One region of the Hominisplanchenecus murintestinalis genome, then DNA from elsewhere that is predicted to be linked to it. Evidence: riboswitches for the same ligand, from Rfam matches in the RefSeq annotation. Region 1 holds a riboswitch; the other holds the start of a gene.
What was found. Region 1 has a riboswitch for ZMP and ZTP ahead of NFR99_RS03375 (IMP cyclohydrolase). Riboswitches for the same ligand answer to the same signal wherever they lie in the genome.

Region 1 (6,229 bases):
CAGGTGGATTTGTCGACGATGCTGACAAAGACAGTAAAGCTGAATATTCCGATGATGAGCGCCGGGATGGATACCGTTACGGAACACCGTATGGCTATCGCGATGGCCAGGCAGGGCGGCATCGGCATCATTCACAAGAATATGTCGATTGAAGCGCAGGCAGAAGAAGTAGACAAGGTAAAGCGTTCTGAAAATGGTGTGATCACAGACCCATTTTACTTATCGCCGGAGCATACGCTGGCAGATGCGAATGAACTGATGGCGAAGTTCCGGATTTCTGGCGTACCTATCACGGAAAATGGAAAGCTGGTAGGTATCATTACCAATCGTGATTTGAAGTTCGAAGAAGATTTCTCAAAGAAAATTAAAGACTGCATGACATCTGAAGGGCTGATTACCGCAAAAGTGGGAATTACGCTTGAGGAAGCAAAGAAAATTTTAGCGAGGGCAAGAAAAGAAAAGCTTCCGATTGTCGATGATGAAAATAATCTGCGGGGTCTGATTACGATTAAGGACATCGAAAAGCAGATTAAATATCCGCTGTCAGCAAAGGATTCTCAGGGCAGGCTGCTCTGCGGCGCGGCAGTAGGAATTACCGCAAATGTTCTGGAGCGCGTAGCGGCGCTGGTAAAAGCGCATGTAGATGTTATCGTTCTTGACTCTGCACACGGACATTCCGCGAATGTTATCCGCTGTGTGAAGATGATTAAGGAGAATTATCCGGAGCTTCCGGTCATTGCAGGAAATGTAGCGACAAAGGAGGCGACAAAGGCTCTGATTGAAGCCGGGGTAGACGCTGTAAAAGTGGGTATTGGGCCCGGCTCGATTTGTACGACCCGTGTAGTCGCAGGTATCGGTGTACCTCAGATTTCAGCGATTATGGATTGCTATGAGGCAGCAAAGGAGTCTGGCGTTCCGATTATTGCGGACGGTGGCATCAAGTATTCTGGCGACATGACGAAAGCGATTGCGGCCGGGGCGAATGTGTGTATGATGGGAAGCATGTTTGCGGGCTGTGATGAGAGCCCGGGAACTTTTGAGCTTTTCCAGGGAAGAAAATATAAGGTTTACCGCGGCATGGGATCTATCGCGGCGATGGAGAACGGCAGCAAGGACCGCTACTTCCAGACGGATGCGAAGAAACTGGTTCCAGAGGGCGTAGAGGGACGCGTGGCTTACAAGGGAAGCGTAGAAGATACTGTATTCCAGTTAATCGGCGGGCTCCGCTCTGGTATGGGATACTGTGGGGCATTGGATATAGAGACGCTGAAAAAGACAGGAAGGTTTGTGAAGATTTCGGCGGCATCTTTGAAAGAATCCCACCCTCATGATATCCATATTACGAAAGAGGCGCCAAACTATAGCGTTGATGAGTAAGATATATCGTTCGCAGCAGCCCTGAGATCATGGACTTGGTTTGCTGTCTGTGTGAATAGAGAGAAGAGTTCCGCAAAGCGGGGCTCTTTCTTCATAGCTATCCGGCCTTTGGGCAGGGTGAGTTTTTGCAAAATATAAGGATGGACGGCAGATGAGCGAGGAGAGATACAGAACAGACGAAACTGCGCGCAGGAGAGGAAGACGGAGAAAGCGCATGACAAAGGAAGAGAGAAAAAGGCAGATTGCCAAACGCGTGGCAGCGGTTGGCGGAGGAATTGCAGCAGTGACAGTGATAGCGGCAGCTATTTTCTGGTTTCGGGGAGGAAGCTCGATGCCTGTGGCGAGGCGGAATTACGGAGAATATGATATCGGAAATCCTACCAGGCAGGTGGAAAGACCGGAGCTGGACGTACAGCTTTTGACAGTGAATGAGTATTCCCGGCCGGGGACGCCTGCCGATCAGATACGGAGCGTGGTTGTCCACTATACGGCAAATCCGGGCAGTACGGCGCAGAATAACAGGGATTATTTCGAAAATCTGAAAGATACACAGGAGACGAAGGTGAGCAGCAATTTCATCGTAGGGCTGGAAGGAGAGATTATCCAGTGTGTGCCCACCGCGGAAGTGGCATATGCGTCCAATAGCCGGAATCATGACAGTGTTTCGATTGAATGCTGCCATCCGGATGAGACAGGAAAGTTTGAGGATGCTACGTATCAGTCGCTGGTGGAGCTGGTGGCGTTTCTGTGTGGGAAATTTGATTTGGGGATGGATGATATCATCCGGCACTATGATGTCACAGGGAAGGAATGCCCAAAATATTTCGTAGATTATGAGGATGAATGGGAGGCCTTTAAACATGATGTGGCAAAGTATATTCAGGAGAATGGAAAATAGATGATAAAAGAACTGTATGAAAATATCTGCCGGGATGAGGATATGCGGGCAAATCTGGCAGCGTTAAAAAAGGAAATTAAGAGTGAAAATGGAAAACGCGCTTTTGCATATCTCTTAGCCGGGGATTACTCTAAGATAGGAGAACTACTGCGGCACAAGGATGCAAAGGTGAGAAAAAATGCCGCATTAATCTTAGGGGAAATGGAATGTGAGGATATGCTTCCGGTTTTGTGGCAGGGATACCAGGCGGAGCAGCAGTTTTTTGTCCGTCCGTCTTATGTAAAGGCGATGGCGTCATATGACTGCCGGCCATACCTTCAGGAACTGCAAAAGCGCAGGGATTTTCTAATGGAGAACTTGGTTTCGGAGGAGACGGAGAAACATGTGCGTGAAGAACTGGCCGGACTGCGTGTGCTCCTTGCCGGGTATGAAAGGGAGGAAGGACATGTGTTTACCGGAGTGATGCGGGAAACGGATGTGATTCTGCTCACCAACCGGGCATACAGGGAAATCACTAGGGAGCAGCTAAAGGAAGAACATACGGCACTCTTTGCCGGAGGCGTCCGGGTGCGGACGCAGGATGTAGAGGGGCTTTTTCATATCCGCACCTGGACAGAAATGCTTTTTCCCATTCGGGGAGCTGCACTTCTCTCGGAGAATCCGTCAGAAGCGGCAGATGTGCTGGCAAAGTCGGGGCTTTTGCCGTTTTTGGAGAGCTGCCATAAGGGAGAAGGGACTTTTTATTTCCGGGCAGAGGTGCGCGGGAATATGGAGAGAAATGAAAAGACAGCATTTATTAAAAAATTTTCCCAAGCTTTCGAGAAGGCTTCCGGCCGGAAATTTATGAATTCAGTTTCGGATTATGAAATGGAACTGCGCATTCTTCAGCGCAAAGACGGGGGATTTCTGCCCTTGCTGAAACTTTATACATTAAAAGATAAAAGGTTTTCCTATCGAAAGCAGGTATTGTCTGCGTCTATCCATCCGGCAAACGCAGCACTGGTGACGGCTCTGCTGAAACCCTATCTGAAAGAAGGAGCTCAGGTACTTGACCCATTCTGCGGCGTAGGAACTATGCTGATTGAGCGCGCTCGGGTGCTGAAGGCGGGATATATGTACGGTGTCGATATCTATGCGAATGCAATTGAGAAAGCGCGTGTAAATGCAGAAGCGGCGGAAGTTGACATTAATTTTATTACCCGTGATTTCTTTGATTTTCATCACAAATATTTGTTTGATGAGATTATTACAAATATGCCCACAGTTACCGGAACGAAGAGCAAGGGAGAAATTATGGAATTGTATGAAAGATTTCTTCATAAGGCGCCGGGAATGCTGGCGGTGGGAGGTATTATGGCAATCTATACTACAGAAGAAGGCATTTTGCAGCGCTGCCTGAAAAAATGTGATTTTATAAAACTTCTGAAACGGTGGACGGTGAGAGAAAAGGAAGGTAGTGTATTATATGTATTGCAGCTGGAGAATGAAAGATAAATAGCATTTTTAGGGATTATATTTTATAAACTCTAAAATAGCAAAAGGATATATAACCTCTCTTTTTTGTGCAGAAATTAAGAGGAAAAAATAAAAGTAATATTATATACTGGAATTCATCGGGAGGACTTATATCATGGAATGGATTGAAAGATTAAATGATGCAATCGGTTATATCGAAGAACATTTGACAGATGAAATTGATTATGGGCAGCTTGGACGTATTGCCTGCTGCTCGTCCTATCACTTTCAGAGAATGTTTGCTTACATGGCAGGTATTCCTTTGTCTGAATATATCCGTAGAAGAAGAATGTCACTTGCTGCTGTAGATTTGCAGGGGAATAGTATGAAAATCATTGATGTTGCAGGTAAGTATGGTTACAATTCCCCTACTTCATTTAACAGAGCTTTTCAGTCTGTTCATGGAATTGCGCCGTCTGCTGTAAAAAGCGAGGGCATATCTGTAAAATCTTTCCCGCCTCTTACATTTAAAATCACAGTCAAAGGAGTGGAAGAAATGAATTATCGGATTGAAACAAAAGAAGCGTTCCGTATCGTAGGAGTATCCGTACCGCTGTATAAGGAGATTGAAAAGAACTTTACAGTTATTCCCCAAAAATGGCAGGAAATATCTGAAAACGGAACATTACAGAGATTGGCTGGCATGATGGATACACCGCCTATGGGTGTGCTTGGTGTCAGCATCTGTAACGATGCGGAGCAGTGGAGATATTATATTGCCGTAGCTACTTCACAACCACAGGAGGATCTGGAAGAATATCTTGTGCCGGCAGCTACCTGGGCGGTATTCTCCGGTCAGGGTACAAACCAGTCTATTCAGGAATTGGAACAGCGCATTGTGACAGAATGGCTGCCAACTTCAGGTTACGAGTATGGCAATGCCGCCGATGTAGAAGTTTATTTAAATCCTGACCCGCAAAATGCACAATATGAAGTATGGATACCTGTAGTAAAAAAAATAGTCTGACGCGATGTAAAGTTTTGCCTTGCAATGTGCAGGAAAATAGTGTAAGATGAGCGTAAGCTGTACGACTGGCGGATTCGTAGGAGCACCTACAGGGAGTACAGTGTGAAGATGATGCCGACCGCCTGGGCGACCACTTGAACGATGCAAGGGTCCTCAGGCGGTTTTTTGATTATACTTTTATCAAGAAAGGGGAAAATCTATGGAAAAAATGTCACTGGAGCTGGAGTTAAAGGGGAATGCTTACCCGGGAAGAGGGATCGTAATCGGTAAATCGGCGGATGGTACGAAAGCAGTTACTGCCTATTTTATTATGGGAAGAAGCGAGAATAGCCGCAACCGGGTGTTCGTGGAGGACGGGGATGGCATCCGTACCCAGGCATTTGATCCGTCGAAGCTGACAGACCCGAGCCTTATCATTTACGCGCCGGTGCGTGTTCTGGGAAATAAAACGATTGTAACTAACGGCGACCAGACGGATACGATTTACGAAGGCATGGACAAGCAGCTGACGTTTGAGCAGTGTCTCCGGACGAGGGAGTTTGAGCCGGACGCACCGAACTACACTCCCAGGATTTCAGGAATTATGCATCTGGAAGGCGGCGGTTACAATTATGCTATGTCTATCCTGAAGAGCAGCAACGGCAACCCGGATTCCTGCCACCGTTATACGTTTGCCTATGAAGCTCCTGTGAACGGTGAAGGACATTTTATCCACACATACATGTGCGACGGAAATCCGCTTCCCAGCTTTGAGGGTGAGCCGAAGCTTGTGGAGATTCCGGACGACATGGATGCGTTTACGGAAATGCTCTGGAACAGCTTGAATGCGGAGAATAAGGTATCCCTGTTTGTGCGGTATATTGACATCGCTACCGGAAATTATGAAACAAGAATCGTAAATAAAAATCAGTAGGAGGAAAGTGCTATGAAAGAACTGCAGTTAAAATACGGATGTAATCCGAACCAGAAACCGTCCAGGATTTACATGGGAAACGGAAATGAGCTGCCGATTAAGGTATTGATGGGAAAACCGGGGTACATTAATTTTTTGGATGCCTTTAACGGCTGGCAGCTGGTGCGCGAGTTGAAAGAAGCCACAGGGCTTCCGGCAGCAACTTCCTTTAAGCATGTTTCTCCGGCAGGAGCGGCAATCGGCCTGCCTCTGACGGAAACTTTAGCAAAGATTTACTGGGTAGATGATATGGGAGAGTTATCCCCGCTGGCATGTGCTTATGCCAGGGCGAGAGGCGCAGACAGAATGTCCTCCTTTGGCGATTTTGTGGCGCTGTCTGATGTGTGCGATAAGGATACGGCAAGCCTGATTAAGCGGGAGGTATCAGATGGCGTGATAGCTCCGGGCTACACAGAAGAAGCGCTGGAAATCCTGGCGCAGAAGAAAAATGGGAACTATAACGTTATCCAGATTGACGAAAACTATCGGCCAGACCCGATTGAGCATAAGGAAGTGTTTG
Region 2 (6,229 bases), on a different contig from region 1:
TGTACTGAGACGTTTCTTCCTTTGGATCTCCATCCTCAAAATGAACCACCGTACGCTTTCCGTTTTCATCCACGTAGTAGCCGTCCACCATTGTGTCCCTTACCAGCGTGCCGTCCTGGCCTACATAATAATCACCCACCCAGCAGTTTTTCTGCTGGACGCCGTTTTCATTAAAGTAATAGCGTACTTTCTGAATCGTCTGCCAGCCTGTGAGCGCTGCGCCTGTCCTTGCCGAAAAATAATAAGTCTTCTTCCCAATTGTCTGCCAGCCGGAAGTCAGCGCCCCCCGCGAGTTCAGATAGTATTTTTTTCCTTTATATTTTTTCAGCCCTGTCACACGGTACGATTTACTGTTAAAATAGTAAATCCTTTTCTTAATGGGCAGCCATACGCTTCTGGCATATTTCCCGTTGTGTGTATAACGGTATCGGTAACCTTTATCGGTTTTCACCCATTTTCCTTTTATCGGCGTTTTTGCCGATACCTGCTTTACCAAATTGAACGAGGCGGCCTCCGTCCTTAGTGTACCTCCGCCCAGACACAGAAAACATAAGAAAACCAACAAGCTGATTCTGATTCGCTTCATACTTATCACCACATCCCTAACTGTTACCTTTCTTTTACATTTTTGTTTCTTTTCTGTTTCATTATAACACGCTCGGTCTGGAAAATACAAGTAAAATATTGAAAACAAAAGGACCTCTGCCAATAAGCAAAAGTCCTTTCTGCCACTATTTTTTCGATTTTGAAATCAGATAATAAGGAACCGCTACAAACAGGATGCCGCCAATCATATTTCCTACAGTGACGATCAGCAGGTTATACAGACATCCCCCCATATTTACAGCCGCGCCGTTCGGATTCAGCAGACCTATCGTAAAAAACGTCATATTTGCAATGCTGTGCTCAAATCCGCATGTTACAAAAGTAACCACGCCGGCAACCGCCATAGCAATTTTTCCGCCTTCTGTTTTCATCTTAATGCTGCACCATACAGCCAGACACACACAGATATTACACAAAATTGCTTTCGCAAAAAGCTGCATCGGTTCGCCTGCTATCTTTGCTGCGGCCGCATTCGCCAAAAACGCCCCCACATCTCCTGTCGCAAGCCCTGTCAGGGTGAAAAGGCCTCCCCCCACTACAGAACCTATCAAATTTCCCAGATAGCACACAATCCAAAGCATCACAGCCTTTCCCCAGCTTACCTCTTTCTTTAATGCGCCGCATGCCATTACAAAGTTATTTCCTGTAAAAAGCTCTGCTCCCGCCATGATTACAAAACACAGCCCCACTGAAAACACAAGCCCGCAGACCAGCTTTGTAGAATAAGCGCCTCCTGCCGTAAAAGTACCGCCTACCACTCCCATCAGGATGCTTCCAAATGCTATGTACAACCCAGCCATAATAGAGGACATGACATATCCCAGCGGATTTTTCTCTAAAAGTCCCAGCTTATTTTTCGCTGCATTGCCCGCCGCCTGAAATTCGTCGCCAAACATAATAATACCTACCTTTCTTTTAGGAATCCTGTAAAAAAAGCGGGCTGCAAAGCGTCAAACGGCTTTGCAGTCCGCCGCAGCCTTTCAAAATTTAGAACAGGCCTGTAATTTTACCACTCTCGTCTACATCAATCTTCTCAGCAGCCGGAACCTTCGGCAGTCCTGGCATCGTCATGATTTCTCCGGTCAGCGCTACAATAAATCCTGCGCCTGCAGAAATCTTCAGGTTACGCACAGTTACCTCAAAATCAGTCGGAGCGCCCAGTTTTGTCTGGTCGTCTGTCAGGCTGTACTGTGTCTTTGCCACACAGATTGGACAGTTTCCAAATCCAAGATCCTCTAACTGTTTTGCCTGTTTCTGGGCATTTGCTGTCAGGACAACTCTCTTGCCGCCGTAAATCTTCTGAACGATAGCATTCAGCTTATCCTCAATGCTGCCTTCCAGCTCATAAGAGAATGTGAAATCGTTTGGCTGCTCTACCAGTTCCAGAACTTTCTCTGCCAGAGCCTTTCCGCCCTCGCCGCCTTTTGCCCATACTTCAGACAACGCTACATTTACACCAAGCTCTTTACACTTCGCCTCAACCAGATCCAACTCTGCCTTTGTATCTGTCGGGAATGCATTGATAGCAACTACACATGGCAGTTTATATACGTTCTTGATATTGCTTACGTGTTTCAGAAGGTTTGGAAGTCCTTTCTCCAGCGCCTCCAGGTTCTCATTATTCAGGTCGGCTTTTGCCACGCCGCCATTGTACTTCAGTGCACGTACAGTAGCTACGATAACGACTGCATTCGGTTTCAGCCCTGCCATGCGGCACTTGATATCCAGGAATTTCTCAGCTCCCAAATCTGCGCCGAATCCTGCTTCTGTGATGGTATAATCAGCCAGCTTCATAGCCATCCTCGTTGCTGTCACGGAGTTACATCCGTGTGCAATATTTGCAAACGGGCCGCCGTGTACGATTGCCGGAACGTGCTCCAGGGTCTGCACCAGGTTTGGTTTCAATGCATCTTTCAGAAGAGCTGTCATAGCGCCCTCTGCATGTAAATCACCGGCAGTAACCGGCTTCTGCTCTGACGGTTTGCCATATGTGTATCCGATAATGATTCTGGAAAGCCTCTTTTTCAAATCTGTAATATCGCTTGCCAGACAAAGAACTGCCATAATTTCAGATGCTACCGTGATATCGTAACCATCTTCCCTTGGCGTACCGTTTGTCCTGCCGCCCAGTCCGTCCACTACATTACGCAGCTGGCGGTCATTCATATCCACACATCTTCTCCAGGTAATTTTTCTCGGGTCAATGTTCAGGTCATTTCCCTGGAAAATATGGTTATCAATCATAGCTGCCAGCAGGTTATTTGCTGCGCCGATTGCATGGAAATCACCGGTAAAATGAAGATTAATATCCTCCATTGGAACTACCTGTGCATAACCGCCGCCTGCTGCGCCGCCTTTCACGCCAAATACAGGTCCCAGGGACGGCTCACGGAGCGCTACCATAACATTCTTTCCAAGTTTCTGCATACCGTCTGCCAGACCCACGGTCGTTGTTGTCTTGCCCTCTCCTGCAGGCGTCGGATTAATTGCCGTAACCAGGATCAGCTTGCCGTCAGCCTTGTCAGACTCTTTCAGCAGATTATAGTCGATTTTTGCTTTGTACTTTCCGTACTGCTCCAAATACTTCTCATCGATGCCGGCTTTTGCAGCGATTTCAGTAATTGGAGACATCGTTGTCTCCTGTGCGATTTCGATGTCTGATTTGTAACCCATGATAAAAATCTCCTTTCATTTTCCGCATTCCCAGCGGGATTTTACTGTTTTTGGGCAAAAAAATGCCGCGCAAAGTTAATGGACAAAAATATCCACAGTTTACGCAGTAGCGGAAGCAACATTATAACGCGGCGAACCTTCGTTCACAGAAAGTCTCCCTCTTCTGTGACACTTTACGTATAACGTCTACTCTACCAGGTTCTGATACATAAAAAGCAGCACTCTAAAATCTCGAATGCTGCCCAGACGGTCGACCCACATATAATTTTGATTTCCTTGTGGTACTCCACAACTATCCGTCAGTAATCAAAACCTTTTCTTTATGCTTCTTAATATACACCTGAAAGGCGGATTTGTCAAGGAATTATTACTGCCCCGCCAGCACTTCCCCCAGCGCCCTGCATGCATCCGCCGCTTCATCGTCCGGAGCCTCATTGCAGATTACACTCTCGCATACAAGTACCGCTCCCGCTTCCCGGCAGGTTTCCTCCCAGTCCCGCATCCATTCTCCATCGCCCCATCCGTATGAGCCAAAGAGAGCCACTTTCTTTCCTCCAAGTTTTTCACGGCAGGATGAAAACATAGGCTCAAATTCTGTATCCTCCAGCTCCTCGCATCCCATAGAAGGACAGCCAAATGCGATGGCATCTTGCTCCTCTATCATGGAGGCATCAAAGCTGTCCGGCGTATATAGCGCCGCATCCGCGCCCTTTTGCCTCGCTCCTTCCAGAACAGCGTTTGCCATCTCCTCTGTGTTTCCTGTCCCACTCCAATATACAACTGCAATTTTCCCCATACTTCTACCTGTCCTTTCTTTTTATCGTTCTATCGCCGGTTTTCTATAAACCAAATTCCCCGCTGCAAGCAGTCATCCGGCTCGCTGCCCACGGGAATAAATTCCTGAAAATCCCCCCTCTAAACAGCTACTGCAAGCCGCTCCATTCCCTCTCCCCTGACCCAATTACTATAATAAATATCCGTGCATTTTTTATATTTACCAAATAAACGTTTTGCTCCCTCTTCATCTCCATATACTTTCCAATACCCTGTACATTTGCAGTTTCCCGCCCTGTTTTCGATAAAGCCTCTCACATCCTCCGGCGGATACCCTAGGAATAAACCGATTTCATGTGGAAACTCCCTGTTCTCTCTAAGCCGTTCCATCAGACGGACTAAACAGCGTTCCGGCTTCCCTGCATCATATCCATAATCCCCCAACAGAGAAACCGTGTCTCTATTCGAAAAATCCCGCTTTAAATAGCTTGGGCGGTACAGGTAAATCAATACCTTCTGCTCATAATATTTGATCGGCAGCACACGGATTCCCCTGGAGGCCAGCAGACGGTTCAGATGCCTGATCTCTTTTTGCAGCTCCTTCTTTGCCTGATAAGGACAGGTAAAAAGATTCCCTGTTTTCATTCCTGCCAGAGTAGGTGCGCAGTGCTGTATAATCATTTCTTCTGACATATTCTCCTCCATTCAGACACTCAAATCTTTTCTTCTATTTTTCCCTTCCCCAAAATGATTATGCGTGTTCCTTTAAAATCTTTTTTAATGCCGCCATAGAACTGGAATGGGAACGTGCAATTACAGTTTCCTTCCCTTTTGTCCCATCCAAAGCACAACGTACCATCTTATGGCATGTAGTATTTGTAAACAACACCAGCAGGTCTGGATTTCCAATCTTTCTTTTCAACCCATCCTTCATTCTTGTAAAAACTTTTACACTGCATCCATATTCCCGGCACAAATCTTTATATTTCCTTTCCATGCACTCATTCCCTCCGACAATAACAACACTCATACATGACCTCCTTTTGGTTAGCATCAGCTAACCACTAGCAAAAAAGCAGCTCAGCTATCTATTGCTTCTTAATTTGACTTCCCTGCCATTTTCCAGTGCGGGCTTTCTCATTAGAAGATGCCATATATAGCTGAACTGTACTTTTTATATTTCTTTCTTTCCGTGGCAGCACGCACCGCAGCTCCCGCAGTCACATCCACAGGAGGATTTCCCCTGCTTTCTGTCCTTCACCATCTTTACAATGATGAGACACACCGCCAAAACGAGAACGGCGCTGATAAGAATTGTAGCCAAATTTCCCATAATCCAGGATAACATTTTCCCCTCCTTTGCCATCACGCAACAGAACGTGCCTTTTTCGCGCTGAGCGTCTTTGCTTCACTATAGGGACGAAACAGCATAAACAGCATAAATATCACAACTGCCAGAGCTGCTATTACTCCCACTGGATTTCCCTCTCCCATAAAAAGCATTCCAAACTGGTAAACTGCCAGGGAAACTGCATAAGCGAACCCGCATTGGTATCCGACAGCAAACCATGTCCACTTTGCACTATTCATCTCCCGCTTAATAGCGCCGATTGCCGCAAAGCAGGGCGCACACAGAAGATTAAATATCAGGAATGAATATCCGGCAAGCTGAGTCATTCCCTCAAAGTCTAACACGCCAAACACGCCCACAACCTCTTCCTTTGCAACCAGTCCCATAATGGTAGCAATCGCCGCTTTAATACTTCCAAATCCAAGCGGTGCAAAAATCCAGCAGATTGCGCCCCCAATGATACCTAAAATACTACTCTCAAGCTCCATATCCGGATCAAATACAAATGCACCGTCCACAAATCCGAAAACAGAACCTGCCCATATAAGAATAGATGAAAGAAGAATAATTGTTCCTGCTTTTTTGATAAATGAACTTGCCCGCTCCCACATGGAACGTAATACATTTCCTGCTGTCGGCCAGTGATATGCCGGAAGCTCCATAACAAACGGCGCCGGATCGCCTGCAAACATTCTCGTCTTTTTCAGCATGATACCTGAAATAATTACTGCCGCAATTCCCACAAAGTACGCGCTGGGCGCTACCCACCATGCGCCGCCGAACAGAGCTGCCGCAATAAGGGCGATAATCGGAAGCTTTGCCCCG

Region 2: linked by a shared signal. The riboswitch ahead of NFR99_RS02145 (formate--tetrahydrofolate ligase) and the one ahead of NFR99_RS03375 (IMP cyclohydrolase) in region 1 are both predicted to bind ZMP and ZTP.

Annotation. Positions count from the first base shown of each region.
Region 1 covers NZ_CALPCM010000005.1:37,133-43,361, forward strand. Annotated here, with positions in the region: gene guaB (IMP dehydrogenase) at 1-1,377, shown strand, start outside; gene NFR99_RS03360 (peptidoglycan recognition protein family protein) at 1,529-2,275, shown strand; gene NFR99_RS03365 (methyltransferase) at 2,276-3,769, shown strand; gene NFR99_RS03370 (AraC family transcriptional regulator) at 3,906-4,757, shown strand; ZMP/ZTP riboswitch at 4,809-4,892, shown strand; gene NFR99_RS03375 (IMP cyclohydrolase) at 4,957-5,670, shown strand; gene NFR99_RS03380 (phosphoribosylaminoimidazolecarboxamide formyltransferase) at 5,683-6,229, shown strand, end outside.
Region 2 covers NZ_CALPCM010000003.1:54,026-60,254, reverse strand. Annotated here, with positions in the region: gene NFR99_RS02155 (SGNH/GDSL hydrolase family protein) at 1-586, opposite strand, end outside; gene NFR99_RS02150 (formate/nitrite transporter family protein) at 732-1,502, opposite strand; gene NFR99_RS02145 (formate--tetrahydrofolate ligase) at 1,594-3,279, opposite strand; THF riboswitch at 3,385-3,475, opposite strand; ZMP/ZTP riboswitch at 3,513-3,596, opposite strand; gene NFR99_RS02140 (flavodoxin) at 3,647-4,075, opposite strand; gene NFR99_RS02135 (DUF3793 family protein) at 4,195-4,746, opposite strand; gene NFR99_RS02130 (DUF2325 domain-containing protein) at 4,805-5,083, opposite strand; gene NFR99_RS02125 (FeoB-associated Cys-rich membrane protein) at 5,228-5,401, opposite strand; gene feoB (ferrous iron transporter B) at 5,419-6,229, opposite strand, start outside.